Rhodohalobacter sp. SW132: one gene and its partner. The protein of the gene in region 2 binds, or shares a complex with, the protein of the main gene of each other region. Links are inferred from orthologs where the notes say so. Each region holds a gene or a part of one and is shown on either strand. Other genes may lie near its edges.

Region 1 (15,705 bases), on a different replicon or contig from region 2:
GGCAGCATAATATTACCATGCGGCAGGCAGCATACGTTTATGCAATCGACAGAGTGGCTGAAACACTGAAACTTCGCGGAATTTACGCCTGATCATTCACGTTCTGGCAGTGCACAATCTTGTGTAAATATCGCAGTAAAATTTATTATTTTGGGTAGGTACTTTTTAAAGTTCCTACCCATTTCAGCGGCTCAATTTTATAAAAATGAATAAAACGTTTCACCTGAATCTGAAATCCACTTTCCGGGAGTCGGAGAAAATACCCGATTTCGTCGACTCAATACGTGATGATTGCAGCCTTGATGAAACGTCATGCGAAACATTTAAACTTGTCCTTAGCGAAGCTGTAAGCAATGCCATTTTCCACGGGAATAAAGAGGATGAAAACAAAACGGTGGATATTACCGTGGAAGTAACCAATCATACCATCAGTGCTGATGTGATTGACCAGGGGGAAGGTTTTGATCCTGATGAAAGAAAAAACCCATTAAAAGAAGAGAACCTGCTCGATACCAGCGGCAGAGGAGTTTTTCTAATCCGGGAGCTTGCAGATCATACAGAATTCAAAAAAGAGGGACGACACCTCCATTTCCGGGTTGATTTTGAAGATAACCCATCCGGCACTGACTAACCCGCTTCATTTGATTACTGAAACAACAATTCCAGCTCACCACTCAGATTAAGCAGTGCGGTTTCCGCAACTTTTGCCTCAAATCGTGCACTCACCAGCCGGTCTTCAGCCGCGAGAAGAGTTCTCTGAGCTTCCCGAAATTCAAGTGAACTAATTGATCCCAGCCTGAAACGTTCCAGTGCGATATCGAGTGTCTCCTCGGCATTCACAAAGTTTTCTTCCTCAAGGTCCAGTAGCTCAAGGCTGTTCTGATAGGTTCTGAATGTTGCGAGAAACTGTGATTCAAGCCTTAGCTTGTCAGACTCATACGCAAGTTCCGCATTTTTACGATTGATATGCGCATTTTGCACCCGCCTGTTGGTATTGAATCCATCAAAAATGTTTATTCGTGCCGTAAGTCCAACTCTCAACCCGCGAGCTTCATTAAATCGAAAAAACCCGCCATCGTTTTCTGCTCTGTCGTAATAATATGAACTGTTAAAGGATATCTCAGGGTATCTTTCACCCCGAAGTTCTCTGATTTCATATCTTGTAATATCTTTCTGCAGCCTGGCCAGTGAAAGTTCCGCATTCTCAGCCATCAGTTTTTGATAAAGCTCTTCTTGCGACAAAAATCTGTTAAGCGATATATTCCTTGATACATCGTACTCCGTGTGGGGATCACGAGCAAGCAGCTCATTCAGCGATATTTTCGCTTCTGAGAGCCGGTTCAGTTCACGAAAACGAGCCGAACGGTCTTCATTTAAATCCGACCTTGCCTGGAGCAGATCATATTCTGAACCTGAACCGATCTCCACCTTGGCTTCTTCAATCTCAATTCGCTCCTGTGACACTTCGAGATTACTTTCCAGGTTTATTACCTGTTCACTTATTCTAACGATTTCGAAGTATTGAAGGGCAATATCTGTGATCAGATTTTCCATACTCAGGCGAAGCTCCTCATCGCTGATCTCTTCAAGAACTCCAAGCCTGTTGTACCCGGCAAACATTCTTAGGCCATCAAATAGAGTCCAGTTTAGCTCCACAGCAGCATTTGTACTTGTATTACGCGCATCCCGATTCTCCTGAACAGAGCCGTCTGCAAACTCCTGATCGCTGTCTTCCATCGTTTCAACCCGTGATGCACTTGCTCCAACTACCGGAAAAAAACCTGCATTTCCGAGTGACCTGTTATTTGATGCCTGCTCCAGCAGATTTCTCGAAATCTGAATGTTATAATTATTCTCAAGCCCCTGCTGAACGGCTTCTTCAAGCGTTAGCACATTCTGTGCAGATACCGTTTGCAGCTGTATACTAATGGATGTGATTACGGCCAACAGCAATAGCAGAATTAATCGAATCATATAGTGGCAGGTTCTAATTTATCATCAGCTTTCAGCGCTTCTTCCATGATCTCTTTTTTGGCTTGTTTATCAGTGGCAAAGTAGCTGTATATGGCGGGGATGATATAGAGGGTAAGAAAACTGCCAATCAGCAGTCCGCCAATCACGGCAATACCCATAGAAGTTCGGCTTTCTGCGCCGGCACCTAATGCCAGGGCGATGGGCAATATACCCAGTATTGTAGAAATTGTTGTCATCAGAATTGGGCGGAACCGAACTGCGGAAGCGTCCAGAATTGCATCCATGACATTCATTCCCTGCTCCTGCCGCTGATTTGCAAATTCTACAATCAGAATTCCATTTTTGGCGATCAGACCAATCAGCATGATGATACCAATCTGACTGAAGATGTTCAGTGTTTGGCCAAAATACCAGAGTGAAAGCAGCGTACCAAAAATTGCCAGAGGAACAGTAAAAAGTATGATAAATGGATCTCTGAAACTTTCGAATTGTGCGGCAAGAACCAGGTAGATCAACACTATGGCGATCATAAAAATAAACTGCAGGCTGGCTGCACTTTCAGCAAAATCTCGTGAGGGACCGGCCAGATCCGTTGTAATAGCACCGGGAAGAATCTCATCGGCAATTTCGTTCATCGCGTCGATACCGTCTCCAATGGTATATCCCGGTGTTAATCCTGCAGATATCGTCGCCGAATTAAATCGGTTAAATCTGAATAGCTGCGGCGGTGAGCTTGTTTCGGTTAGCGTAACTAAGTTATCAAGCTGAATTAAATTGCCATTATTGTTTCGAACGTAGATGGTGCGAAGGTCAACCGGTTCATTCCGGAACTGCCGCTCCATCTGTCCGATCACATCATACTGCTTGCTGTCCATGATGAAGAAACCGAACCGGTTCCCTGAAAGAGAGAGTTGCAGTGTCTGAGCGATATCACGAACAGATACACCCAGTGCTCTTGCCCTTTCTCTGTCGATATTAATCTCCAGTTCGGGCTGGTTAAATTTGAGATTTACATCAGCAAATGTAAAAGCGTCGTGTTGATTGGCCCTCTGCAGAAATTCCGGTATCACATCTTCGAGCTGCCCCAGATTTTGTGCCTGAAGTACGTATTGCACCGGTAATCCGCCACCGCGTCCGCCGATTGATTGCGGTTCAGATACAAATGTTTGTGCACCGGTAAGCCCACCCAGAAGTTCCGTGAGGTGATTTGCAATCTCGGTTTGTGTGCGGTCACGCTCACTTGGATCTACAAGCGTAACAAATCCAAAAGCAGAGTTGATGGACCCAGCCGCGCCAAAACCAGGAGATGTAACCGTATTGATGGCATGCAGTTCAGGTACATTTTCACGAACCGTTTCAATAATTTGGTCAACGTAGTTATCCATGTATTCAAAAGATGCCCCCTCAGGTGCTGTAGCTGAAATTCTCATCTGGCTTCTGTCCTCAAGAGGCGCAAGTTCCTGCGGAATATTTGCGAATAACAGAACCGTAAGTCCAATGGCAGCTGCCATGACTAAAAATGCGGTCCAGCGTAATTTCATGAACGCTACCAATGAATTTTTGTAGGCTTGATTTATCCAGACAAAAAAGGGCTCGGTCATTTCGTAAAACCTGTTTTTCTCGGCACCTTTGGATAAAATTTTAGTAGCCAGCATCGGGGTGAGTGTCAATGCCACAAACGATGAAATGATAACAGCACCTGCGATGGCAACACCAAATTCACGAAAAAGCCGGCCCGTGGTCCCACCTAAAAACAGGATCGGCATGAAAACTGAAACGAGAGAAAGGGATGTTGCTACAACCGCAAAGAAGATCTCTTTAGAACCGAGAATTCCGGCTTCAATTGGCTTGAGCCCCTGCTCCATCTTTGCATAGATATTTTCAAGAACAACAATGGCGTCATCCACTACGAGACCTATCGCAAGCACGATCGCAAGCATCGTCAGCACATTAATCGAAAATCCGGCAACATACATGATAAAAAACGTACCGATGAGTGCTATCGGGATCACAATAATCGGGATGAGAGTCGTGCGCCAGCTTCGCAGAAACAGGAAAATCACGGCAATAACCAGCGCCAGGGCGATAAATACCGTCTGCTGCACTTCGTTTACCGAATCCTGAATATATTCAGTGGTATTAAAGCCGATTGCAAGGTTGATATCATCATCCAAATCAGCTTCAATTCGCTCCAGTCTCACAAAAAATTCTTCAGCAATCTCAAGCTGATTTGTGCCTGGCTGGGGAATTGCAACCACACCAACCATGGGCACCCCATTCCTCTTAAGCACGGTTCGCATATTTTGCGCTTCAAGCTCGGCATAGCCAATGTCTCGAAAACGTACTGTGCTTCCGCCTTCATCTTTCACAATCAGGTTGCTGAACTCTTCAACAGTAGTGAGCCGCCCCATGGTTCGAACGGACAGTTCGGTGGTCATTCCTTCAATTCGTCCGCTTGGCAGCTCCACATTTTGGCCCTGCAGTGCGGTTTGAATATCCAGCGGAGTAATTCCGTAGGCCGCTAGTTTCATTGGATCCATCCACAACCGCATGGAGTATTCTTTTGCACCCCAGATTCGAATTTCGCTCACTCCGGCAATGGTTTGAAGCCGCTCTTTAAATACCCGGTCGGCGATATCGGTGAGATCCAGCAGATCCCTTCGGTCGCTGTTCACATTCAGAAAAATAATGGGAAAAGAATCGGCATCGGCTTTGCGAACAGTAGGCGGATCAGCATCGGGCGGCAGGTTTCGCTGTGCTGATGCCACGCGATCCCGAACATCATTGGCTCCGGCTTCAAGGTCCACTTCGAGATCAAACTCAACCGTAATCGTGCTTTGCCCCTCCCGGCTGACACTTGTAAGCGTACGGATTCCGGCCACCGCATTGATCGACTCTTCAAGCGGTTCGGTAATCTGGGATTCAATTACATCGGCATTCGCACCAATGTAGGATGTGGAAACGGTGACGATCGGCGGGTCGACAGAAGGATATTCTCGAACTCCCAGGTAGAAAAAAGAGATCACGCCAAATAGCACAATGACAATAGACATGACCGATGCCAGAACCGGCCTTCGGATACTCAGGGAGGATATTCGGCTCATTGCTCACTCCCCCTTCGAACTTCAGCCAGCTCGAGGTCCATCCCCTGCCTTGCCTGAAGAATTCCGGTTGTAAGTACGGTATCACCCGGTGAAACGCCTTCTATAATTTGAATTCGGTTACTCGTTCGGATTCCGGTTCGAACTCTTACCTCTTCAACTTTTCCGTTTCGGGACAGATACACTTTCTGGGCATTCAATTCGGGAACCAAAGCGATGGATGGGATAAGAATTGCATCATCAATTTCATCCAGAATAAGTTCAATATTGGCAAATGCGCCGGGAAAAAGAAGCTGACCACTATTACCGCTTAAAGCCCGGACCTGAAGAGTTCGGGTTTCGGTATTAATTCGCGGTTCTATGGCATACACTTCGCCAGCAAATGTGGAGTCGTAGCCCTGTACGTTAAACTGAATTTTATCGCCGACATCCACACGGGCCAGGTAGCGCTCCGGGATTGAAAAATCGATTTTTATCGGATCGATCTCCTGCAAGGTGGCAATTCTTGTGCCGGGACTGATATAACTTCCCGTACTGATATATTTTAAACCCACTTTCCCCGAAAATGGAGCTTTCAATTCGGTTTGATCAATTCGGGCCCCAATCAGTTCGATCTCGGAACGCAGTACATTTACTTCATTCAGCGTTGCATCGTACTCATCCTGGCTGATTCCTCCCCTCTCCAGGAGCCGGGTCTGACGCTCCTCTCGCTGTTCTGCAAGATTCAGACGATATTGAGCCCGCGACTTCTCAGCCTGCAGTTCACTGTCGTTAATTTTCAATAGCAGATCTCCCTGCTCCACTTCCCGGCCCTCTTCAAAATAAACGCCGGTTACGAGACCCGAAATCTCTGCCGTAAGATCTACGATTTCATTGGCTTCAAGCGTACCGGTTGAGAAGATTCTGTCTTCGATGGTTTCTGTTTCCATAACCACCGCTTCGGCCCTCAGCACATCGGCAGAACGTTGTTGCTGCATACCGTTTTCACCATTCTGTCCTGAAGGAGAACTGAAAAGTGGTTTTACTTTCGGATAGGCTAATGCTCCGAAAACAAGTAGAATTATTGTAATGGCGATAACGCGTTTGGTAACTTTACCCATGTAAAAAAATGAATTGCTATAAAGTCGTGAAATTCCAACGTTCTAAATTAGCATATAGTTCTGACTCATTAGAACGTGTTATGTAAAATATTGTAGTTTACCCGGATGGCTGCATACTTCATTATTCAGGAAACGAAAATTCCCCTTTCGAATTGCGGAATATTTAGATTTTTCCTTTCTGAACACCGATAGTTCATTACATAAAGAAAAGGCGGCCATGATTTCTCATAACCGCCTTCTAATTCCTGGTACTCATTTGCCCGAAAGTTATGCAAGCTGAGCGTCAAGCTGTTTCTTAATCTGGGCTTTAGGCACAGCGCCAACAATCTGATCCACTACTTCTCCGTCTTTGAAGATCAGTAGTGCAGGAATACTGCGAATTCCATATTTCACGGATGTTTCAGGGTTGTTGTCTACATTAACTTTACCAACTTTGGCCTTCCCTTCATATTCGCCCGCAATTTCATCAACAACAGGGCCAACCATCCTGCAGGGGCCGCACCATTCCGCCCAAAAATCAACCAAAACCGGCTGACTGTTACTTTCTACTTCATCTGAAAAATTATCGTCTGTAAACTCTACTGTATTACTCATTGTTATGTCCTTTTTTTAGTGTTTGATACAATATCGCAAATAATTTTGGATTATACTTATAACGATCTCCTATGCTATTTATCACGAAATGTTATGGATGGAATACCGGAGTCACTTCAGCCTACCCAGACGGCAAATGCAGACGTCAGCCTGGGACCCGAACCGGTCGAAGCAGGAGCTTCGAACTACTTTTCACTTCTGCCTTTTCACTTTTTACAACTTCAGACCTGCCAGGAATCCCGAAATACGCCGGATACTCTTGCAGGTCTTCAGATTTTACTCAAATAAAATCGTTTTGTGCCTGTAAATGAAAACTCTTTCCTCCAGCACCAGTTTCAGTGCACGGGTCAAAACCTGTTTCTCCACATCCTGTCCTGCCTGCGCCATCCCTTTGGCGGTATAGGTATGATTCACCGGCATCACATCCTGGGCGATAATCGGGCCTTCGTCAAGATCTTCGGTGACAAAATGAGCTGTCGCCCCAATAATTTTCACCCCGCGGTCATACGCCTGCTGGTACGGTGATGCACCTATAAATGCCGGCAAAAACGAGTGATGGATATTGATGATGCGATTGGGAAACTGCTTTACGAAACCGGGCGTGAAGATCCGCATATATTTTGCCAGGACCAGGTACTCCGGATCGTACGGAGCTATCGCTTCTAAAATCTTCTCTTCGTGCTGCTCGCGTGACAGATCGCCCACCGGTACATGATGAAACGGAATATTGAACGATTCGGCCAGGGATCGCAGATGATCATGATTGCTTACCACTGCCCTCACATCCGATTCCAGCTCCCCATACCGGTTCTTGAGCAGGATCTCACCCAGGCAGTGCGGCTCTTTGGTCGCCAAAATCACAAGCGGATTTTTCCGCAGAATCGCAACGCGAACGGTGGCGTTATTAGGCAATACACTGTTCAGCTCAGATTCAATCTCATCACTCCATCCGTTTCCCTCCACCATTGTGCGCATAAAAAAGGTGTTTGAATACTGATCCACAAACTCCTGGTTCGCGGTCACATTCAGATTATGCTTATAGATTACTTTGGTGATATTGTAGATCAGCCCTTTCTCATCGGGGCATTCAATCAGTATAATTCGATCCGGCATTGGTTTTTTTAGCTCTGTTCAACGTGGTTTGATGTAAGCCTCTATTATCGGGAAAGATGGGATGATTGTAAAAGGGTTATTTTTCGAATCAAGACCTCCAAGGTTTTAGAAACCTTGGAGGTCTGAGATTTCTGCCATTCTGCGGATCTGCCGCCCATAAAAAAACCTGCCGGATCACTGAAGTCCCGGCAGGTTTAGAATCTATGTAACCGCAGTGAGTGTTATGCCCGCTGCTTTTTGTCTTCTTCCACGTAGTCGCGCAGGACTTTGTGGAGGATACCGCCATTACGGAAGTAGTCGATTTCCACCGGTGTGTCGATACGATTGACCGTGTCAAACTTCACGATGGTTCCGTCGGCTTTTTTCGCTTCCACCTTCACGGTTTGTCGCGGCTTCAGGTTGTCATCAATATGGATGTTAAACTCTTCCGAGCCGTCCAGCCCGAGCGATTCGTGGCTTTCGCCATCCGCAAACTGTAGAGGCAGCACGCCCATCCCGACGAGGTTTGAGCGGTGAATTCTTTCGTATGACGTTGCAATAACCGCCTTCACACCAAGAAGAATGGTTCCTTTTGCTGCCCAGTCACGGGATGATCCGGTTCCGTACTCTTTACCTGCCAGTGCCACAAGAGGTGTACCCTCTTTTTTGTAGCGTTCGGCAGCGTCATAGATCGTGGTGATCTCCCCGGATGGGTGGTACTTGGTAAATCCGCCTTCCGTGCCCGGTGCAAGCTGATTCTTGAATCGAACATTGGCAAAGGTTCCGCGGGTCATCACGCGATCGTTTCCTCTTCGTGATCCGTAGGAGTTGAAATCGCGCACTTCAACACCGTTGTCAATCAGGTATTCGCCGGCAGGGCTGTCCGTTTTGATATTTCCTGCAGGTGAAATGTGATCGGTCGTAATGGAATCGCCCACTTTCACGAGGGTTTTGGCTCCGGTAATCGGTTTGATCGGCTCCGGATTTTCGCCCATTCCCTGGAAGAACGGCGGCTCCTGGATGTAGGTGGATTCCGGCTTCCACTCATAAAGTTCGCCTTCGCCCACGGAGATTTTATCCCACGTTTCTGATTCAAAAATATCGCCGTACATCTTATCAAACAGCTCGGGACGAATCGCTTCATCAAGAAATTCGGCGATTTCATCCGATGATGGCCAGATATCTTTCAGGTATACGTCGTTGCCATCTCCATCTTTACCGATCGGTTCTTTGTCCAGATCGATGTCAACCGTACCTGCAAGCGCGTATGCTACTACAAGCGGCGGTGATGCAAGATAGTTCGCTTTCACATAGGGGTGAATCCGTCCTTCGAAGTTCCGGTTTCCGGAAAGCACACCGGCAACAATCAGGTCGCCCTCTTTCACGGCTGTCTCAACCGCTTCTGGGAGCGGACCGGAATTTCCGATACACGTTGTACATCCGTATCCCACCAGGTTAAACCCAAGTTTATCCATATAGTCGGTCAGACCGGCTTCATTCAGGTATTCCGTAACCACACGTGAACCGGGAGCCAGCGATGTTTTCACAAACGCAGGAACTTTCATTCCTTTTTCAACAGCCTTCTTGGCGATGATTCCCGCACCCAGCATTACGCTCGGGTTGGATGTGTTGGTACAGCTTGTGATCGCCGCGATAACCACATCGCCATGCTTCATTTCAATTTCCTGACCATTTTTGAATATCCCTTTGTTGGCCAGTTTTTCCTGCGTCAGATTAAAGCCCATGGTTGGGTCATCACTGGTCAGGGATGATTCGAACGTCTTCTTCATATTCGGCAGGGTAATTCTGTCCTGCGGACGCTTTGGCCCGGCGAGGGAAGTTTCAACATCACCCAGATCCAGCTGCAGTGTTTCTGAAAACTCGGGATCAGGAGTATCGTCAGTTCTGAAAAGTCCCTGCTCTTTGGTGTATGCTTCAACCAGTTTTACAAGCTCTTCATCACGGCCGGTTCGGCGCATGTATCGCAGTGCTTCGCTGTCGATCGGAAAGAAACCCATGGTTGCTCCGTACTCGGGCGACATATTCGCAATCGTCGCGCGATCCGGCAGACTCATATTGCTCAGTCCCGGCCCATAAAACTCTACAAATTTGCTTACCACACCATGTCGGCGAAGCATTTCGGTAACAGTCAGCGTAAGGTCGGTTGCGGTGATACCTTCACGGAGTTTTCCGGTCAGCTTCACTCCCACTACTTCGGGAACGAGCATGTAGATCGGCTGCCCCAGCATCGCGGCTTCCGCTTCGATACCGCCAACGCCCCATCCGAGGATTCCGAGTCCGTTAATCATAGTAGTATGGGAGTCGGTTCCCACCAGCGTATCTGGATAGGCAACGGTCGTGCCGTCATCTTCTTTTCGTGTAAACACGCCCTTCGCCAGGTATTCAAGGTTTACCTGGTGAACAATTCCGCGGCCCGGAGGCACTACCCGGAAGTTATCAAATGCTTTTTGTCCCCATTTCAGAAATTCGTACCGCTCGTTGTTTCGCTCCATCTCACGCTCAACATTGAACATAAATGCGGCTTCCTGACCAAACATATCAACCTGAACAGAGTGATCAATCACAAGATCAACCGGAACCTGCGGGTTGATGGATTGTGGATTTCCGCCCATGCGTTTCATCGCGGATCGGAGTGCGGCGAGATCAACAACAGCCGGAACACCGGTGAAATCCTGCAGCACTACACGCGACGGCTTAAATGGAATCTCACCGCTTGGATTCTTGGCGTTATAATCTGCCAGAATTTTCACGTCATCTTCTGTTACTGTATATCCGTCATACTCCCGCAGAACGGCTTCAAGGAGAACTTTTATCGTGAAAGGCAGTTTGCTGACAGAACCATAGCCCATCTCCTCAAGTTTTTTCAAACTATATGCATGGACATTATTGTCAGCTCCGGGAATCGGAATTCTTGTTTTTAGAAGTGGATTCTTATCGGCCATTATTAAACCTCTGTTTCAGTTATTTGGTTTTAAATCTGATGTATGCGACGAAATGGCTATCTATTATCAATTGAATGTTCCACCATTCAAACCTCAATTAAAATATTATTGAGAAGAGTACACTCAAAAAGTGTGAAATCAATATGCAGCCACAGCAGCATTCTTATTTTTTAAATACTTTCGATCCTTAAAAATACAGGATTTTTGGGATAATATCTTGCACAAATCCCCTTTTCATACTCGAACTAATAATATTCATCTCTCAGATTTTACTGACTTTACTTATGATTTTTTAAATTCTGCCGAAAATCAAGTGTTCTCTGATTACACGTTTGGCCATGCCAAGATACCTGCACTATGCTTATGGGGTGCCGGATCATCATTTTTCACAACAATACAACATACCTCAGTCGTTGAACTTATTTGCTCGCGTCACACTATTGTTTTTAATCTTGCTGCTTTTCCAATCTGAATCTCACGGGCAAGTTAATGCAGATTCATTGTGGTCATTTTCCACGATTCGATCCGATACTGACGGCGACTCTGTCCTGGACTATAAAGGATATGAGGTTACGACTTCAGGTATCATCAATATCGACAGCGGATTGCTTCACGAAAGCTACCTGCAAACGTTTATTCAAAATGATTCGACAGGGATGTCCATATTCGGCATGCGGATCGACACCCCAGTGGCAGCTGGTGACAGTATTATAGTCCGTGGTACCATCGATCGATATTACGGACTGGCAGAAGTCCGGGTGGATTCATACGAGGTCTTCCCTAATGTAAGACAGCCTATCCCAAAGCCGCTGACAGACGCAGTTGAGAACCCCGCCCCCTTTATCGGTATGCTTATACAAGGTGAAGGTGTGATTACAGGCCTTGGTACGATTTTCAATGGTAAATACTTTATGCTTTCGCCGGATGAGAGTGACAGCGAGCTGATGATATATGTTTCGAACTTTCACCGGATGTATTCCGAATTTAATTTTGATGTATTGAGTGCAGGAGACAGGGTTTCGGTGAAAGGCGTAATGTCCGAACACAGTCCCGACTTCCCGGACAACCGTACCCATAAACTATTCCTCAGCACACCGGATGACTTACAGTACTTAGGTCTTCCAGTATACTATGTTCGTCTGATTTTTGGTGGCGCAGTAGTTTTCGGCTTGATTATTCTCGTTTGGGTACTGATTCTTCGCAAACGTGTTGACTCGAAAACCAAAAAAATACAGCTCTCATTAAAACAGAAAGAGTTGCTGCTGAAAGAAATTCATCACCGGGTAAAAAACAGTCTGTCCATTGTTTCCGGTTTGATTGAGATTCAAAGGTCAAGTACCGAAAACCGTGAAGCCGATTATGTGCTGCAGGACAGTCAGAACCGGATTCAGTCCATCGCCCTGATTCACGATAAACTCTATAAAACAGAATCCCTTTCGGATATCGACCTGGACCTTTACATCAAAGACCTTGTTGAGTCGATTCACGGAACGTTTACAGAGTATAATGATGCAGTTACGCTACAATTCGACCTCGATACCATCAAGCTGGATACCGATCGCGCAGTTTATTGCGGGTTACTCCTGAATGAGTTGATTGTAAATGCTTATAAATATGCATTTAACAAGAACACCCAGGGCAAGCTCTCCATTACTCTAAAAAAGCTTGATAAAAAACTACTGTTAAAAGTGAGTGATAACGGTCCGGGCCTGCCGGTAGACTTCAACCCACAAAACGAGGACAGCCTCGGTACAATGCTCATCAACTCTTTTGCCACTCAGTTGAATGCGGAGATGGAAATATCAGAAAGCCCGGGTGGCGGTACATCATTTGAGTTTCGGATTCCTTATCAAGTCAATGGCACGTAATAATAAGTCCCGGTTCGGCGAACGGGATACGTACCGCGGTTCGCCGAACCGCCACCCATAAGTACAAAAAAACATCATAATCTGCGCTTCAGAAAGTTCTCATCACTTTCATAAACACAACATTGATTCCAACCTTGCTCACGGCGTCAAGTTGCTCTCCCTTACCTTGGATGTATGCTGCCAGTTGAATTGAATGATAATCCATGGATTACTCAGGCCCGGTTCGGCGAACCGGGGTACGTACTGCGGTTCGCCGAACCGCTACCCATGAGTACAAAAAAACATCATAATCTGCACTTCAGAAAGGTCTCATCCCGCTCAAAAACACAACATTGATTCCAACCTTGTTCACGGCGTCAAGTTGCTCTCCCTTACCTTGGATGTATATTGCCAGCTGAATTGAATGATAATCCATGGATTATTCAGACCCGGCTCGGCGAGCCGGGGTACGAAGTCAAAGGTTTTCGTTTCTAACAGTTGCAATCAAAAATATTTAAGCTTATTTTTATCGACTTGTCAATTTTGCAAAACAAAAAAGAGAATCTCGTGAATACGATTAGTAACAAAACATTTACGGCAACACCGTCCACCATTGAGAAAAAATGGGTGCTCGTTGACGCTGAAGATCAGCCTCTTGGCCGGTTAAGCAGTAAAGTTGCCTCTATTTTACGCGGTAAGCACAAACCTGAGTTTACTCCTCATATGGATACAGGTGACAACGTTGTGGTTATCAACGCAGAAAAAGTGGCGCTTAGCGGAAAGAAAATGACTAATAAAGAATACTTCCGCCACACCGGTTACCCGGGCGGAGAAATCTTTACAACTGCAAGCGAAATGCTTGAAAAAGACCCTACCTCGCTGGTTCGGGTTGCAGTTAAAGGTATGCTGCCAAAAAATAAGCTTGGCAGACAAATTATGAAGAATATTCGAATTTTTGCCGGACCGGTTCATACACTTACCGCGCAAAAACCAGAAAAAATAGAGATCGACTAAACAGTTATCATGGCGAAAGAAAATTATATTGGACGAAGAAAAACTTCCACTGCACGCCTTTACATCAAGCCGGGCAGCGGTAATTTTATTGTTAATGGTCAGCCGATTGACGACTACCTGAGTACTCAGGCAAGAATCAATGTAGCCAAAATGCCACTCGACGTAACAGAACTCGAAGGTCAGTATGACTTTAAAGTTACTGTACGCGGCGGCGGTGTTACAGGTCAGGCCGGCGCAATATCTCTTGCACTTGCAAGAGCACTTGACGATCACCACGATGACGTTCACGACAAACTCAAAGAAATGAGCCTTTTGACACGTGACGATCGAATGGTTGAGCGCAAAAAGTACGGCCAGCCAAAAGCACGGAAGAAATTCCAGTTCAGTAAACGATAACAAGGTACATGGTGCAGGGCACAAGGCTCAGGTGGAAACCATTCCGTTTCTAAAAACCTGCCCTGTTCACTATTAGCAAGGTACAAGGTGCAGAATTTAAAATTCCCTGTACCCTGCACCTTGAACCCTGAGCCCTGAAATACACATACACAGCGACCTTTCGCCGAGTGTCACGCATCAGCGTGATTAGCGCATTGGGGATGACCTGTGTAGAGGACTAACTCAATACAAACATTTATATATTTATGCCTAAAGCAGCAACAGTAGAAGAACTATTAAAATCAGGTGCCCACTTCGGTCACCTTACCCGCCGATGGAATCCAAAGATGAAAGAATTCATCTTTATGCCCCGAAACGGCATCCACATCATTGATCTAAAAAAATCTCACAAATACCTGCAGGAAGCTCTCGACGAGGTTACAAAATTGGCAAGAGCAGGTAAAACCATCCTGTTTGTTGGTACAAAGAAGCAAGCACAGGAGATCGTAAAAACAGAAGCGATCCGCTGCGGCATGCCTTTCATCACACACAGATGGCTGGGTGGAATGCTTACTAACTTCAGCACGGTCCGCAAAAGCATCTCCCGAATGGAGGAGATTGAGCAGATGAAAAGCGACGGAACCTTTGAAGAGCTGACAAAAAAAGAAGGCCTGATGCTCGAACGGGAGCAGGAAAAACTTGAACAAACACTTGGCGGTATCGCAAATATGACCCGCCTGCCCGGTGCAATTTTTGTAATTGATACGATTAAGGAAAATATCGCGATGAATGAAGCTGTGAAGCTGAACATTCCGATTGTTGCCATGATCGACACTAACAGTGATCCGGACATCCCTGACCATATCATCCCTGCAAATGATGATTCTGCACGTACTCTCCAGCTTGTTACCGGCTTGATTGCCGATGCGATCATCGAAGGAAATGCTGAACGTGAAGCTCTCAAAGAAGAAGAGCTGATGGAAGAAGCTGCTCAGGAAGCACGATCTGAATCTTCAGCCGACGAATCTGATGAAGAATTGTCTGTGAAAGATGCTGCATCTCCTTCAAAACGACGTAAGCGAAGAAGACGCAAAGAAGATTCAGACTCCGATAAATCTGATCCAGAAAAAGACGCATCAGAAGAGCTTGAACCTCAGGATGCCGCCGAGAAGACGGAATCTAAGGAAAGCAGCGAGAGCGATGATTCACCTGCCGAAAGTGATGGCACTTCCAAAGAAAAAGAAACGAAATAACTTTAATAGAATTAACTTTCAAAACCGATGAGCATTAGTGCAAAAGATGTGAAATTGCTGCGCGACAAAACAGGCGCAGGCATGATGGACTGCAAAAAGGCCCTGAAAGAGTCTGACGGCGACATGGATAAGGCGATTGAATTTCTGAGAAAAAAAGGGCAGAAAGTATCTGAAAAACGCGCGGACCGTGAAGCTGACCAGGGATTAATTCTCTCTAAAATCAGCGATGATAAATCCAAAGCTGTTCTTCTTGAAATTAATTGCGAAACCGATTTCGTAGCACGAAATGAAGATTTTCAAAACCAGGCGGAAGCATTTATTGATGTCGCCTTCAACAGAGAAATCAAGACTGTAAAAGATCTCCTAAAAGAAGAACTTGATGGTGTTACCAT
Region 2 (15,754 bases):
TCCCTCCAAATTCGCCCGCTTCTGCCTGATTTTGATTGCGCGCATGTGCATTTCCCATGTTGTGGCCTATTTCATGGATCAGCGTGTAGTTGTTTGCGACTTGCTGAATACGGTTCACAGAAAATCCATATTGAGGCAGCCCAGTTACTGATGTGCTTCGCCATGCAATGCCACCGGTGTTGGGTTCGCTTAAAAATGCCGCAACCAGATCGGCCCCATACTGATCCCTAAGCTGATGTACCTCATCAAAATAGCCATCGAAGTCACTTTCGCTGCAGTTTGATCGTCGACCACAGAGATCGAACGGGTTTTCGGAATCACGTGTGAGCCGCCTCAGGTGATCACCGGGCGCTACATAGTTCGGATCATCTTCATCAAGGTTTTCGATGGAATCATCCGAATATCCCGTTTCGTAGTAGTGAACTACCCGCAGATTGATATGAATTTCGCTTACATCAAGAGCTGATTGAGATAAATTTAACGACTGTGCAATGACTGCGTCAATCGAATAAAAATTGGTATCCGCCTCTGCCCAAATTCTGGCATTCTCTGTGTAGGGAATCAGCAAATCGATCGTCACTTCATCATCTGAGACCGCGCCGGGTGCATTCAAATGTGGAATCTGGCGTCCGTCAACAGAAACAGCCTTTTGTTTCGCAGATGAATGGGTAAAACCAGTAAGAAGATCATCTGCAATCTCATGAACAGAACAGTGCTGCGGATCATCCTGAAAGGGAGTTCCTGTTGCGATATAGTGGCGTTCCATTGCCGGATCATACTCAAAAAAGAAAGCTTCTTCGTGAGATTGATGATAAAGCCCGTGGATCCGTCCATCGGAGTAGGTAAACACAAACATCTCATCGGGATTCTCTTCTGAACGAGCAATATAAGAGACCGTATTTTCTGTAAACTGTTCCGTTCGTGTAATTTTAAGTATTGAGCCGTGCGATTCGCGTAACTGCACCTTCATGTAATCTCCAACATTCATTTCACGCTCCTGAAGCGGCTCCCTGTTCAAAGAAAAATAGGATCGTTCATGGGTTAATCCCGAGTGTGTTTCGGACACCATCTGTTTCTGAGCCCCGTCAAATGTGTTCAGCAAATACGTATTCTGCCCGAAAAGGCTCGACGGGAATATCAATAAAACGGTAAACAGAACAGCAGGAAAAAGCGTATAAATTGACTTCATATGGATATATTTCGCTTCAGTTTTTGGCACATAAACGGTTTACTTTTTCTATTGTAATAACATGGTTAGTACAGTTGAAATACCCATTTGCGATTTAATCGGGGTAAACCACGTATTGACAAATTTATGCCTAATCAAATGATATAGCCGATTTATTAGTTCAAATCATGCTTATTGCAGAACAAACGAATATAAGTCCAAAGAAATATGAACAACAGCACCCGACACCGTTTTTTATCGGCAGGAGTTCTCATAACCTTTATTTTAATCTGTTTCGGGGTCGCATGGACCGGGGCGCAGGTATCTCCCGGAATTGCTTCATCGGAGTGGTACGATCAGCTCAATAAGCCCAGCTGGAATCCTCCCGGATGGCTATTTGGTCCGGTCTGGACCTTCCTTTACACCCTGATGGCCCTTGCAGCGTGGCGAATCTGGCTGGTTGATGGGTTTTCAGGCAGTAAAAAAGAACTCTCCTTTTTCGGAATTCAGCTGTTTCTGAACGGCCTTTGGTCGCAGTTATTTTTTAACGCTCAAAATCCCGGCCTTGCATTTGCTGAGATCATTCTGCTGCTCGCAGCCATTATCTATACCACCTGGCTTTTTTATCAAAAAGATAGAATGGCCGGCTGGCTGATGGTGCCGTACATTCTGTGGGTTTCATTCGCAACTGTTCTCAATGGTACTATTTGGATGATAAACTGATGAAAAGTGAGAAGTGAGAAGTGAGAAGTGAAACTCTAAAATCTCTCATCTCACATCTAATATCTATCATGAAAATCTGTCTGCCAGCCGGTTGATCAGGTATCCGCTTTCTTTCAGTGCCTGAGTTGCAAATCGTCCAAAATAATCGGTGACTGCTTCAAATTCTTTTACAAAACCGCGTTTATCATCTTTTTCAACCATTTCAATCAGGCTTTTGTGGTGGTTAAAAAACTGCACCAGAAGTTCGCGGCGCTCTTTATTGGCAAATACAATATCGGCATACAGTTCAGCATCCTGAGCGAAAATCCGGCCTGTCATCATCAATTCAGCCCGGTAAACGGGGCTTGAATACTCAAGCATTTCATGTGGATTCAGGTTAAAATCCTTCATGAATGAACCGTGCAGCAGGGCCACAAAATGGCGCAGTCCCTGTACCAGGTTCATCACGTGATCGTGGTTATCCGGCTCGGCATCAATGATCCGCATACCCCATAGCCGGCACTGCTCCTTGAACCATTGCGATTTTTCCGGTGATCTCCCATCACAGAAAACCATCAGCTGCTTTGAAAGATTCGGCACATCGGGGCCGTGCATTGGATGGAGTCCTACAACCGGACCACAGTGTGCGTTCATCATCACTTTGAGCGGCTCCGATTTATTGCTGGTAAAATCAGCCAGAATTGTATGATCGCTCAGCCTGCCGCCAAGGCGTTCAATCACCGAAATCGTAACGTTGATCGGCACTGTTACGATTACCAAATCGAGTGCAGGGGCAATTTCCTCCAGTTCATACCAGTTTCCCTTATCAATGCTGTAGGTGGTATGGCCGCTCTGTTCCGCAACCTGCCGGTAAAGCGCACCCATGCCGCCTTCTCCGCCTACGAACAGTATCTTTTTCGGCTCATCCGTTGCGCGCGGAAAGGTATTGGTCGACTGTGTCGCGCGCGATGCAGACATAATCATCCGAAGAAAATCCTCAGCCCAATCAGGATCGAGATCCCGTTTGCGTGCCATATCCCTGAACCGTTCGGTTTTTTCTTCTTCCCGTGCGGCGACAAAAACCGGAAGCTGATTCTCAATTTTATACTCAATTACATCCCGCGACACATGGTTGCGCTCTTTCAGTAAATCCAGAATTTTCTGATCAATTTCGTCAATTCGCTTCCGCTGTGCGGTCAGATCGGAGTTATTAGCCATCTTTATTAGTTGATAGATCCGTGGTTAATAAAAAGATGAAACGGGTTTTTAATGAGTTCATCCATTCCCGTTTCAGTCAGACACAAAAGTAGCTTAAAATTGTGGAGCTTGTCCAATCTCTTTTTAAAAGGCATTAAGAAAATTTTGCCGAATTTAACTGATTAGGAAGCCACACTTTTCCTAAAATTCTGTTATTTTACCTTATTGAATTCAACTCTACGATTATTTATGAAAAAGAACGCATTTTACATCATCGCCGGATTTATCCTCTTTGCAGCACTTTCACGGCTGCTGCCCCATGCTACTAATTTCACTCCGCTTGGTGCAATTGCTCTTTTTGGAGCGGCATATTTCCCAAAAAAGAAGTGGGCATTTATCATTCCTATCCTTGCGTTATGGCTTAGTGATCTTTTCCTGAATAATTTTGTTTATGCTGCTTTTTATGATGGTTTTTCGCTCTTCACTCCCGGTTTTTTATATATCTATGGCGCATTTGCGATGATTGTCATTCTCGGTATTTACCTTTTTGATAAAATTACGCTTCCGCGTGTTCTTAGCGGTGCAATTGGCGGATCGGTCATTTTTTATGTGATCAGCAACTTCGGAGTCTGGCTCGCCAGCCCGATGTATCCGCTCACGTTTGAGGGCTTAATTCTCTGCTATACCGCAGCTATTCCGTTTTTTCACTATACGCTCGCCGGCAACCTGGTTTACTGTGGTGTCCTTTTCGGCGGATATGAGTTTATGAAACTGAAATATCCTGAATTATCATTCGCTCAAGCCTGAAAGAGAAAAACTCCGGCAACCTGAAAACACCGGATTCGATTGCATCACTCCTTCCCGGATTAACAGAACTTGTATGTGCATTAGGTTTGGAATCCCGTCTTTCCGGGCGTTCTCATGAGTGTGATTTCCCTGAATCTGTGACTTCTTTACCGGTGCTCACATCACCCCGTTATAACGTTTCTCCCGATCAGGATAATGCAGAAATTCATCAATCGGTAACTGAACTGCTCAAGCAGGCGCTCTCAATTTATGAAGTGGATGATGAAAAACTTCTGAAAATTAAACCGGATGCTGTTCTCACACAGGATCACTGCGAAGTCTGTGCTGTTTCGCTGTCCGATCTGTCTGATTCCCTGCGCCGGGAGCTTGGGAAAAACTGCAATATCATTTCCCCTTCGCCGATCGATCTGAACTCTATGCTGGAATCATTTCAAATCGTGGCCGGACATCTTGGCGTGCCGGAGAGAGGCGAAGAGCTTATTCAATCGATTCAATCCCGGTTTTCAAAGTTGAGAGAACGAACGGGATCACTCCCAAAACCGGATGTGGTTGCCATTGAATGGATCGATCCGCTGATGACGGGGGGAAACTGGATTCCGGAACTGATTGAGATCGCTGGCGGAACAAACAGACTTGCCACGGCCGGTAAGCACTCTCCGTTTATCGAATGGAATAAAATTTGCGCGGTAAATCCCGACTTCCTTTTAATTTTACCGTGCGGTTATCCTATCAGCAGAACCCTTTCCGAAATGCAAACGCTCGAATCCAGACCTGGCTGGCAAAAACTAAGCGCTGTACGGACAGGCAATGTCTACATTCTGGATGGAAACCACTATTTTAACCGGCCCGGTCCAAGGGTGGCCGACTCAGCAGAAATTCTGGCTCATATTTTCCATCCGGAGTTTTTCAACTCTGTAGATACATACCGCGATTCGGGCTGGATCCGTTACAGCTCATAAACTTAAAACTTATAAAGCTGAGTTCGATTTATACTCTTTTTGAATTAGCCATTAAGAAGTCTCCCCTAACAAGGGGAGATTTAGAGGGGTGTCCATTGGTTTTTACCAAGATTTGGTGAACATCCCCCTCAATCCCCCTTTTTTAAGGGGGACTTTTACATTCATAATTTAACAATCGAACTCAGGTTAAAACTTATAATTTCTACCGCTCAGGCCTAAGCATCTGTACATATGTCAAAAAAAATAATCATTATCGGCGCTACATCCGGAATTGGCGAAGAACTCGCGCGGCAATGTGTTGAAAAGGAGTATCATGTGGGCGGAACCGGCAGGCGGGTGGAACGCCTGGAGGATCTAAAAAAGGAGTTGGGCAACTATTTCAGCTTTGCCGAAATGGATGTTACTCAGTTTGATGATGCAAAAATACAGCTCAATAAATTGATTGAACAGATGGGCGGCATGGATGTGATCGTGCTGAACGCCGGGATTTCAAACTTTCCAGCATCGTCGATTACCGCGATGGAACAGAAAGTGATCGACGTGAATGTAAGCGGATTTGTTCAGTTATTTGGCGAAGCGTTTCAATATTTCAGGAAACAGGGTCACGGTCAGATTGTTGGTGTTTCTTCCATTGCATCTCTATTCGGATCATCCCGGGCTGCTCCGTACAGTTCATCAAAAGCATTTATTTCTACCTACATGCAGGCTTATCGACAGCGTTGTAACAATATCAGCGAAGATATTACCATCACGGATGTGAAGCCGGGATTTGTTGAGAGCGAGATGATCGAAGGAAAGAAAGGACTTTTCTGGGTTGGGGAGACGAAAAAAGCGGTGAAGCAGATGTTAAAAGATATCGAGAAGAAAAAATCGTACTCGTACGTTACGCGACGCTGGCGGCTTGTTGCATGGCTGATTAAGCTTACGCCCAACTGGGTTCTGGATCGTATTTGAGTACAGTTATCCCAGCATCAGATATAGAATCATGATGATGAACGGCAGGGCAAAAACCCAATCCCAGTTCTGTTTTTCATATGTTGGCTGATCTCTCATAATAGGTCAAACCACGAACTCAGCGGTTTGTTCCGATTTTAGCGATCCCCCATTCGCGGTATTATGCTGCGTACTATCCCAGCCATCCTTCGCGGTCGAGACTCCGGTACTGTATCGCCTCGGCAATATGGTTGGAACGGATCATTTCAGAGTAATCGAGATCAGCAATTGTTCGTGATACTTTCAAAATTCGGTCGTACGCCCGTGCCGACAATCCCAGTGAATTCATCGCTTTTTTCAGCATCTGTTCACTGCTCTCATCCAGCGGACAGATTTTGCGCGCCAGTTTCGTATTCATCTGTGCGTTACAGTATACATCTTTCACGCCCATAAACCGCTGGTTTTGAATTTCACGTGCTGCCACCACCCTCTGCCTGATATCGGCAGATGTTTCTCCTTTTGCTTTAGATGAAAGTTCTTCATAACCAACTTTGTCAACATCAACATGCAGGTCGATTCTGTCGAGCAGCGGGCCGCTGATTTTCCCAAGATACCGCTGCATCTGGATTCCGGTTGCGCTATCCGGGTTATCGGGATCGTGCCAGTCGCCGGTTGGAGATGGATTCATCGATGCGATCAGCATAATTCGGCTCGGATAGTTTACGCTCATTCGTGCCCGGGAAATACTCACCGATCCATCCTCAAGAGGCTGACGCATTACCTCCAGGGCACTTCGCTTGAATTCAGGCAGTTCATCCAGAAAGAGGACACCGTTGTGTGCCATCGAAATTTCGCCGGGCATGGGGATGCTTCCTCCTCCCACCAGTGCCACATCAGAAACCGTGTGATGGGGACTCCGGAACGGGCGATTTGTAACGAGCGCTTTGCCGGATTTCAACAACCCCGCTACAGAATGAATTTTCGTGGTTTCAAGTGCTTCATCGAGTGTGAGGGGAGGTAAAATTGTGGGAAGACGCCGAGCCATCATCGTTTTACCGGAACCGGGAGGACCGACCATAATAACATTGTGTCCGCCTGCGGCAGCTACTTCCAGCGCACGTTTTACATTTTCCTGTCCGCGCACATCCACAAAATCGAGAATCTCCTGCTGTCCATTCTGGTGGAACAGCGATTCCGGATCGATCTGCACGGGGCTTTGTGTTGAGCTGTCATCAAACCAGCGCATTACATCTTCAAGGCATTCAAATGCCATCACGTCTACTCCGTCGACAACGCCGGCCTCGGCGCCGTTTGCTTTGGGAACAATCAGGTACTCAATGCCCCGGTTGCGTGCTTCAACCGCAATTGGCAGCACACCTTTTACCGGACGCAATTTTCCATCGAGTGCCAGCTCGCCAAGTACGAGCGATTTCGGCATTTTCTCTGTATTGATCTGATCGGAAACCGCCAGCAGACTCAGCGCGATCGGCAGATCAAAGGCGCTTCCCTCTTTTGGAAGATCAGCCGGCGCAAGATTTACGGTAATTCTTCCGCGCGGAAAATGTGCCCCGGCATTCTTCAAAGCCGCATCAATCCGGTCCTTCGATTCACTTACCGCACGATCCGGCAGCCCCACCAGGTAATATTTCGGAACTCCGCCGCTCATATTCACTTCAACTTCTATTAACCGTGCATCCACACCGATAGTGGAGGCGCAATATACTTTTGATAACATAACTCTGAATCTTTATTAACCCTCTTTCGTAGTAAGAGGTGTAAATCGCAGTTTCCTTACACTTTTTTTTAAAATAAATCCGAACGGTCATGACATCATCAGAAAACACAATGTATACAGAGATCACCGGTACGATTGATGAAATTATCCGGGAAGTTCGAAAGTTGATCCGTGCCGGAAATGCACGCAGTCTCATTATTAAAAACAAAGAGGGACGGATTCTTTTCCAGACTCAGCTCACCGTGGGTGTGGCCGGCACAGCACTTTTTACGGCTATGGCGCCCATCATATCCGCCATCACCATGCTGATAATGTTTGCCAACGACGTTCAGGTTATCGTGGAGAAAGTTGAAGATGATTCCGATCCGCAAGACGATGAATATGAGGTAGACGGTGAGATCATCGATATTGAGGATGGTGATGAGAATGAGGGTGAGGGTGAGGAAAAAGATAAAAATTGAATCATTCCCGAAATCAGATATTTGTTTCAGGAATTCAGAGTCATTTTATCCCTGATTTAGAAAGAAAAAAGCTAAAAAAAAGTCCGGCAACTTTTACGGTGCCGGACTTTTTTAATTTTGTATTACGATTTTTGATCACTTCCAGTGTGATTGCGCAATCGCCTCTTCGCTTTGAGCATCAGCAAGGAATCTTTCGGCGTCGAGAGCCGCGCGGCAGCCGGTTCCTGCAGCAGTAACAGCCTGGCGATAGATCGGGTCCATCGCATCTCCGCTGGCAAAAATCCCGGGCAGATCTGTTTCTGTGGATTGTCCTTTGGTTTGAATATATCCCACATCATCCATTGTTAGCACACCTTTAAACAGATCGGTATTCGGTTTGTGGCCGATGGCAACAAATACGCCGGTTACATCATCGAGTGTCGTTTCTTCGCCTGTCTTGCGATTTTTTACTTTTACGCCTTCAACAACCTTGTCACCCAGCACCTCGGCCAGTTCTGAATTCCAGATAAACTCAATTTTATCGTTTTTAAATGCGCGGTTTTGCATCGCTTTAGAGGCACGGAGTTCATCACGCCGGTGGATGACCGATACCTTGCTGGCAAATTTTGTAAGAAACGTTGCCTCTTCCATAGCTGTATCACCGCCGCCAACAATCACAACGTGCTCATTTCTGAAAAAAGCTCCGTCACATGTAGCGCAGGCACTCACACCTTTGCCGCGAAGTTTCTGCTCGCTCTCAATTCCCAGCCATTTGGCTGATGCACCTGTTGCAATGATGATCGACTTGGCATATACCGTGGTCTCTTCATCAACCGTAAGTTTATATGGGCGATCGCCGAATTCGATTTGATTCACAAACCCGTAGCGGCAGTCTGCACCAAAACGTCTGGCCTGCTCACGAAAATCTTCCATCATTTTTGGTCCCATTACACCTTCGGGATACCCGGGATAATTTTCCACATCGGTTGTCTGCATAAGCTGGCCTCCAGGCTCAGGACCTTCAAAAACAATAGGGTTGAGGTCTGCTCTTGCGGCATAAAGAGCTGCCGTTAAACCGGCAGGACCGCTGCCGATAATCACTACATCGAATGTTTTTCCTTCTATATCTTTCATTTATCGCATGATTGATTTTTTTATTTTTTCCGCTCTAAGTTACAAATTTTTATTGCCTGTTTTAGTTGATCTTTTCTATTGAAATCATAGGTTTTGGCAACATTTTTCAAATTTTTTGTTATGGAAACGTTTCCAAATTAAAGTTTGAGTTGCAAAACGTTCAAAATTCCCTAAGTTTGTGCGAATACTCATGTTATAGGAGCTAAAAAATGATTGGGGTCTGTAAAGAAACGGAACAAAACGAAAAACGTGTAACCATCACGCCTGAAGGGGTTAAAAAACTAACCGGTGAAGGTCAGGAAATCGTGGTTGAATCAGGGGCCGGGGTAGATTCCAGCTACAGCGATGAAGCGTACACCGAAGCCGGTGCAACCATAGAACCATCGCGCGAGAAAATTTTATCCGAATGCGACATTCTGCTTGCTGTACAGGCACCTGCTGTGGAGGATTTGAAAAAAATGAAACCGGGCAGTGTGCTGATCTCTTTTATCTGGCCGCTTCAGAACAGCGACTATGTGGACGTTTTGAAGGAGCTTAATATTTCCGGTTTGGCGATGGATACGATTCCGCGCATCAGCCGGGCGCAGTCGATGGATGCACTCTCATCCATGAGCAATATAGCTGGTTATAAAGCCGCACTGCTGGGTGCAAATCAGCTGGATAAATATCTGCCGATGATGATGACCGCGGCAGGAACCATCCCCCCGGCGAAGGTTCTTGTTCTGGGTGCAGGTGTTGCCGGCCTCCAGGCCATTGCAACGGCAAAACGACTTGGAGCAGTCGTTGAAGCGTTTGATATCCGTTCAGCCGTTAAAGAACAGATTGAAAGTCTCGGTGCCAGTTTTATTGAGGCGGAAGAAGATGCAGGCGAAGATTCCGAAACCAAAGGCGGTTATGCCAAAGAACAGACGGAAAGCGACAAAGAGAAGCAGCAGCAGCTCGTGCACGATCACGTTGCAAAATCTGATATTGTGATCACCACAGCGCTGGTTCCCGGCCGGCCGGCACCGAAACTGATCCCCAAAGCGATGGTCGATGACATGAAAGCCGGTTCCGTGATTGTGGATATTGCAGCCGAGCAGGGCGGAAACTGTGAGCTCACAAAAGCCGGAGAAACCGTTCTGCATAACGGCGTGTCCATTATGGGGCCGCTCAATATTCCGTCGATGCTCGCTTTTCACGCCAGTAAGCTGTATTCAAAAAATCAGCTCTCTCTGCTCGATTTACTTTTAGAGAATGGCAAACCCAATTTTAATTTTGATGATGAAATCATTGTAAACGCCACAGTTACGCATAATGGCGAGCTGATTTCTCCATTTGTAAAAGAGAATATGCAGTAGAACCGGGAACTGTCTGATTCTATAACCACCGGGGATCGATCGAATTGACGGATAGACCTGGTCTTTCGGCAGCAAAAGATTCGCAACACTTCAGAAAAATTTCAGAGCTATAAAATCACAACCTGAGTTTACCGGTTTTTCAGTTATTGAAACCGATACCAACTCATGACTCACGACAAATAAATCATGGAAGATCTCATATTTAACCTTTTCATTTTTGTGCTTGCCGCCTTTGTAGGGTTTGAGTTGATCACAAAAGTGCCTCCTACTCTTCACACTCCGCTGATGTCGGGTGCCAACGCCATCTCGGGGATCACCCTGATCGGTGCCCTGATTATTGCAGGCGGTTCGGAATCGGTATACGCACAGTGGATCGGTTTTGCGGCCATTGTTTTCGCTACCATCAATGTGATTGGCGGTTTTATGGTGACCGACCGCATGCTGGAGATGTTCAAAAAAAAGGAGGATAAAGGATGAGCGAATTCTTACCAGATATGCATATTGTTATCCAGCTCATCTATCTCATTGCAACCGGCTTTTTCATTGTAGGGATTAAGCGTCTCGGTTCGCCCGCTACAGCCCGGTCGGGAAATCAACTCGCCTCCTTTGGTATGTTTTTGGGTGTTGTGGTTACTCTTTTTAATCGCGAGATCATTAGCTTTGAGTTTATCGTTGCCGGTGTGGTTCTCGGCGGTTTAATCGGCATATTTTTAGCTAAAAAAGTTCAGATGACCGCCATGCCTGAGTTGGTTGCTATCTTTAACGGTTTTGGCGGAGGCGCATCTGCTCTTGTAGCGTGGGGAGAGTTCGCCCGGCTTGAACCCGCACTGATCCCAACAGACGGATTGGTGACTACAGGTCTAAGTATCTTAATCGGTTCGATCACATTTTCCGGCAGCTTCATCGCTTTTGGAAAACTGAAAGGGTTTATTGGGGGCGGACGCATTGCACTTCCCGGGCAGAATATCATCAACCTGGTTCTCACTGCTGTTGCACTCGGCCTGGTTGGCTGGTTCACGTTTGACCCGGAATACCAGGTTGTATTCTGGAGCCTGTTCGGCCTCGCCCTGCTGATCGGTGTTTTAACCGTACTCCCTATTGGCGGCGCAGATATGCCCGTTGTGATCTCTCTTTTAAACTCCTATTCCGGTATCGCAGCTTCGATGGCCGGATTTGTACTGGATAATAACCTGCTCATCATCAGTGGTGCGCTGGTGGGTGCTGCCGGACTGATTCTGACCAATGTGATGTGTAAAGCGATGAACCGAACCCTGCTGAGTGTGCTCTTTGGTTCATTTGGCGGCGGAGATGATACAACCGTGTCTGCAGATGGCGGCGACAAAAGCGTTCAGAAAACATTTGCTGATGATGTAGCCATTCAGTGCTCCTATGCTAAAAAAGTGGTTGTGGTACCGGGTTACGGACTTGCTGTTGCCCAGGCGCAGCACGTCATCAAAGAGGTGGCAAATCTTTTAGAAGAAAAAGGCGTTACAGTGAAGTATGGCATTCACCCGGTGGCCGGACGTATGCCGGGACACATGAATGTTCTGCTCGCCGAAGCGGATGTTCCCTACGATCAGCTCTATGATATGGATGAAATCAATCCGGAATTTAAATCAACAGATGTTGTGCTGATTATCGGGGCGAATGATGTTGTGAATCCCGCCGCCAAAACAACTGCAGGCAGCCCGATTTACGGTATGCCGATTATGAATGTAGATGAAGCTAAGCGCACAATTGTGTTTAAGCGAAGTTTGAGTTACGGTTACGCAGGAATTGACAATGATCTTTTCTATGCTGATAAAAACCAAATGTTCTTTGGTGACGCCAAAAAATCTCTCCAGGAACTTGCTTCTGCCATCAAAGATCTGGATTAACACCCATTTAAACCTCTTCATTTTATGAACCGGGATGTATTCTAAGTCATCCCGGTATTTCTTCTTTTGCTCTGAAATTCCGCATAATTGATGTTGACTGCAGATCCGTGTAATTTATCGGTATTAAACGATTAACATAACCCCTAATCTTATGCCGAAAGTGAGCAATATCAGCATGGATGACCCGGCGATAGAACGTTCAGCGGTGATTGCAAAAGCCCTCGGCCACCCGGCCCGTATCGCCATTCTTAAAATTCTGGCGGATCGCTCTACCTGTTTTTGCGGAGATATCACGGAAATTTTACCGCTTGCGCAATCTACAGTTTCCCAGCACCTGAAAGCCCTGAAAAATGCCGGGCTGATAACGGGTGAGGTGGAAGGTGTGCGTACCTGCTATTGCCTGAATCCCGATGGCATCAAAGAGCTGAACTCCCTGCTATCCGAATTCACAACTCAACTGGTGAAAACCTGCTGCTGAGCTGGCAAAGATTATTGGATTCCTAAAATGGATACGCATCATCATATCAAACTGAATAGACATACTCATCAGGCGCATAATTTCCGATCAATTTTAAAAGCGCTTCCAATCTGTATTTACAAGGAGCCCTAAGCGCTTTACAGTGACTTATACCGAAACTATTTGCTCTCACTCATTATTTTGATCTAAACCCGATTATTCTGATCTTTCAAGTCTTGAAATTGAATCCAAACATCAGGTTTCTGATAACACGTTAAAGCAATTAAATACCATGGCAAAGGTCGAAGTGGTGATGCCCCAAATGGGCGAATCAGTAATGGAAGGAACAATTATTGAATGGGTGAAAAAAGTTGGGGATTCCGTGGAAGTGGATGAAACACTATTGGAGATTGCCACCGACAAGGTTGACACCGAAGTGCCGTCACCCGAGGCCGGAACGCTTGTGGAAATCCTGGTGGAAGCCGACGAAACAGTTGAAGTAGGCCAGGCGATCGCCATTATCGACACCGAGGGCGGGGCGCCCGAATCATCTTCGGATAACGGTGAAGAGTCAGACGAATCAGAAAACGAAGCTGAAGAAGCATCCGAAGATAAAGAAGAGCCGGAAGAATCAGAAGAAAAACAGGAAGCGGCTGAAGAAAAGACCACATCCGAAGATGACTCATCCGATGATACCGGTGATGGAGAGCGCATTGAGGTTGTGATGCCGCAGATGGGCGAATCGGTTATGGAAGGTGAAGTGATCGAATGGATCAAGCAGGTCGGTGATACTGTTGAAGTGGATGAACCGCTTCTCGAAATTGCCACCGATAAAGTTGACACTGAGGTTCCGTCACCCGAAGCCGGAACCCTCGCAGAAATTCTTGTAGAAGCCGGTGATACCATTGAAGTCGGCCAGCCGATCGCCATCATCACAACCGGAAAAGCAGCATCCGGGGGAACATCCAAAGAGAAAGAAAAGCCCGCAAAAGCAGAAAAAAAGGAAACTGCCCAGGCTTCATCCGGAAAAGCGGAGCAAACAAAATCAGCGTCTGACGCAAATGGCTCAGAACCTCAGCGTGTGGGAAGTGACGGCCGCTTTTTCTCACCTCTCGTTCGATCTATCGCTAAAGAAGAAGGAATTTCGCAGGAAGAACTTGAATCGATTGAAGGCAGCGGCAAAGATGGCCGGGTTTCCAAAGAGGATATTCTCTCATTTCTTGAAGATCGCAAAGCCGGCAAAACATCGAAACCTGCTGCCAATGGCGGCCTCTCCAAGCCCACATCACAGCCGACAGAAAAATCCAAAGGTGATGGAAAAATTTCAGCCGGTGAGCTGAACGTTACGCGTCCGCATGAGAATGTTGAGGTGATCAAGATGGATCGCATGCGAAAGATGATTGCCGAGCACATGGTGCGCTCCAAGCAGACATCTGCTCATGTTACGACATTCAGCGAAGTGGATGTAACGAATATCGTGAAATGGAGAAACGCCAATAAAAATAAATTCCAGGAGCAAACAGGTATCAAACTTACCTTTACTCCAATTTTTATTGAGGCTTTTATTAAAGCGATCGGTGAATTTCCACTGATCAACAGTTCAGTGGATGGTGATGAAATTCATCTGAAGAAAGATATCAATTTCGGCCTGGCTGTTGCGCTGGGTGAAGGTGGCCAGGGTGGACTGATTGTGCCCGTAATTAAACAGGCGCAGGATAAAAACCTTGCCGGCATCGCCAAAGCGGTTAACGACCTTGCTTACAAAGCAAGAAATAAAGAGCTCAGCCCTGACGATCTTGTTGGTGGTACCATCACCCTCACCAACTACGGAAGTGTGGGCAACCTGATGGGTACCCCGATCATTAACCAGCCCCAGGTTGCTATTCTTGGCACCGGCGTGATTGAAAAAAAACCGGTTGTTCGGGAAACACCAGAGGGAGATGTGATTGCCATTCGCCACATCATGTACCTGTCTATGAGCTACGATCACCGCATTATCGACGGAGCACACGGCGGGGCATTTACCAGCCGGGTAAAAGAGCTTCTTGAAGATTTTGACCCAAACCGGGCAATCTGAAAGTAAATTCGCTGTAATTTTAAAAAGCGGCGGGAGCAGATTCCGCCGCTTCTTTTTTCTGGAGCCCCATGAGTGATTCTACCATAAGTGTTTCTGCCTCCGATGAGCTTACAGTCTGTCGCGAAGTGCACGAGCTCAAGTCCTGCCTGAATGAACTACGCACCAACCGGAAGACCGCTGCACTTGTTCCTACCATGGGTGCTCTGCATGAAGGCCATCTCTCTCTGATTGAGATTGCAAAAGAACAGGCGGACATTGTTATCGTTTCAATATTTGTGAATCCTACCCAGTTCGGCCCCAATGAGGATTACGAAACCTATCCCCGCCAGTTTGATAAGGATGTTGAGAAGTGCCGGGATGCCGGGGTTGACGTTGTGTTTTCGCCCGACAGAGAAGAGGTGTACAGTGATGAAAACTTCTTTCAGATTAAGATTTCGACACTTAACGAGCATATGTGCGGCGGGAGCCGGCCCGGTTTTTTTGAAGGGATTGTTCAGGTAGTGAATAAACTCTTTAATATGGTTGAACCGGATGTAGCTGTGTTTGGTCAGAAAGATATTCAGCAGGTTCAGATATTGCGCCAGATGGTCCGGGAGTTTAATCATGGGGTTAAGATTGTCACCGCACCCATTCGCCGGGCCAACGACGGCCTTGCCCTCAGCAGCCGGAATACTTATCTCTCTGATGATGAACGAGTTACAGCGCCAGGACTATTTCGATCGCTCCAGTACATTGAAACTCAAATTCGTTCGGGTGTACACACTCCTAAACTACTCATCCGGCACCAGGAAAGTGAGCTTGAAGCAAAAGGTTTTGAAATTGATTATCTTAATGTGTTTGCTCTCAAAACGCTTTCACCCGTTGAATCGTTAGAGAAAGGACAAACATATATCATTGCGGGTGCAGCTTATCTTGGCAAGACCCGGCT

The links.
Region 1: the proteins of trxB (region 2) and trxA are in contact, whole or in part, in a crystal structure (PDB 1F6M), measured with the Escherichia coli proteins. The link is inferred for Rhodohalobacter sp. SW132 from one-to-one orthologs.

What each region holds. Positions count from the first base shown.
Region 1 is NZ_QUOK01000009.1:168,127-183,831, forward strand. The notes cover bases 5,107-7,869. They hold trxA (thioredoxin), read right to left. Parts: upstream 6,770-7,869; coding sequence 6,443-6,769; downstream 5,107-6,442. Other genes in these bases: DYD21_RS16035 (efflux RND transporter periplasmic adaptor subunit), read right to left, coding at 5,107-6,175; DYD21_RS16045 (hypothetical protein), read left to right, coding at 6,863-7,057; purU (formyltetrahydrofolate deformylase), read right to left, coding at 7,046-7,869. Outside these bases: DYD21_RS16015 (Glu/Leu/Phe/Val dehydrogenase), read left to right, coding at 1-92; DYD21_RS16020 (ATP-binding protein), read left to right, coding at 206-631; DYD21_RS16025 (TolC family protein), read right to left, coding at 646-1,974; DYD21_RS16030 (efflux RND transporter permease subunit), read right to left, coding at 1,971-5,078; more of DYD21_RS16035, read right to left, coding at 5,075-5,106; more of purU, read right to left, coding at 7,870-7,882; aconitate hydratase AcnA, read right to left, coding at 8,104-10,824; DYD21_RS16060 (sensor histidine kinase), read left to right, coding at 11,238-12,692; rplM (50S ribosomal protein L13), read left to right, coding at 13,239-13,685; rpsI (30S ribosomal protein S9), read left to right, coding at 13,695-14,081; rpsB (30S ribosomal protein S2), read left to right, coding at 14,327-15,313; tsf (translation elongation factor Ts), read left to right, coding at 15,341-15,705. UniProt on the Escherichia coli protein: Participates in various redox reactions through the reversible oxidation of its active center dithiol to a disulfide and catalyzes dithiol-disulfide exchange reactions.
Region 2 is NZ_QUOK01000014.1:33,929-49,682, reverse strand. Bases 7,087-9,898 are described here. They hold trxB (thioredoxin-disulfide reductase), read right to left. Parts: upstream 9,076-9,898; coding sequence 8,098-9,075; downstream 7,087-8,097. Other genes in these bases: DYD21_RS19460 (Re/Si-specific NAD(P)(+) transhydrogenase subunit alpha), read left to right, coding at 9,285-9,898; DYD21_RS19470 (DUF4342 domain-containing protein), read left to right, coding at 7,591-7,962; DYD21_RS19475 (YifB family Mg chelatase-like AAA ATPase), read right to left, coding at 7,087-7,501. Also shown: DYD21_RS19505 (zinc-dependent metalloprotease), read right to left, coding at 1-1,189; DYD21_RS19500 (TspO/MBR family protein), read left to right, coding at 1,397-1,891; tyrA (bifunctional chorismate mutase/prephenate dehydrogenase), read right to left, coding at 1,958-3,088; DYD21_RS19490 (DUF6580 family putative transport protein), read left to right, coding at 3,317-3,874; DYD21_RS19485 (cobalamin-binding protein), read left to right, coding at 3,853-4,833; DYD21_RS19480 (SDR family oxidoreductase), read left to right, coding at 5,065-5,787; more of DYD21_RS19475, read right to left, coding at 5,960-7,086; more of DYD21_RS19460, read left to right, coding at 9,899-10,415; DYD21_RS19455 (NAD(P) transhydrogenase subunit alpha), read left to right, coding at 10,602-10,892; DYD21_RS19450 (NAD(P)(+) transhydrogenase (Re/Si-specific) subunit beta), read left to right, coding at 10,889-12,292; DYD21_RS19445 (helix-turn-helix transcriptional regulator), read left to right, coding at 12,444-12,770; sucB (2-oxoglutarate dehydrogenase, E2 component, dihydrolipoamide succinyltransferase), read left to right, coding at 13,042-14,826; panC (pantoate--beta-alanine ligase), read left to right, coding at 14,895-15,754.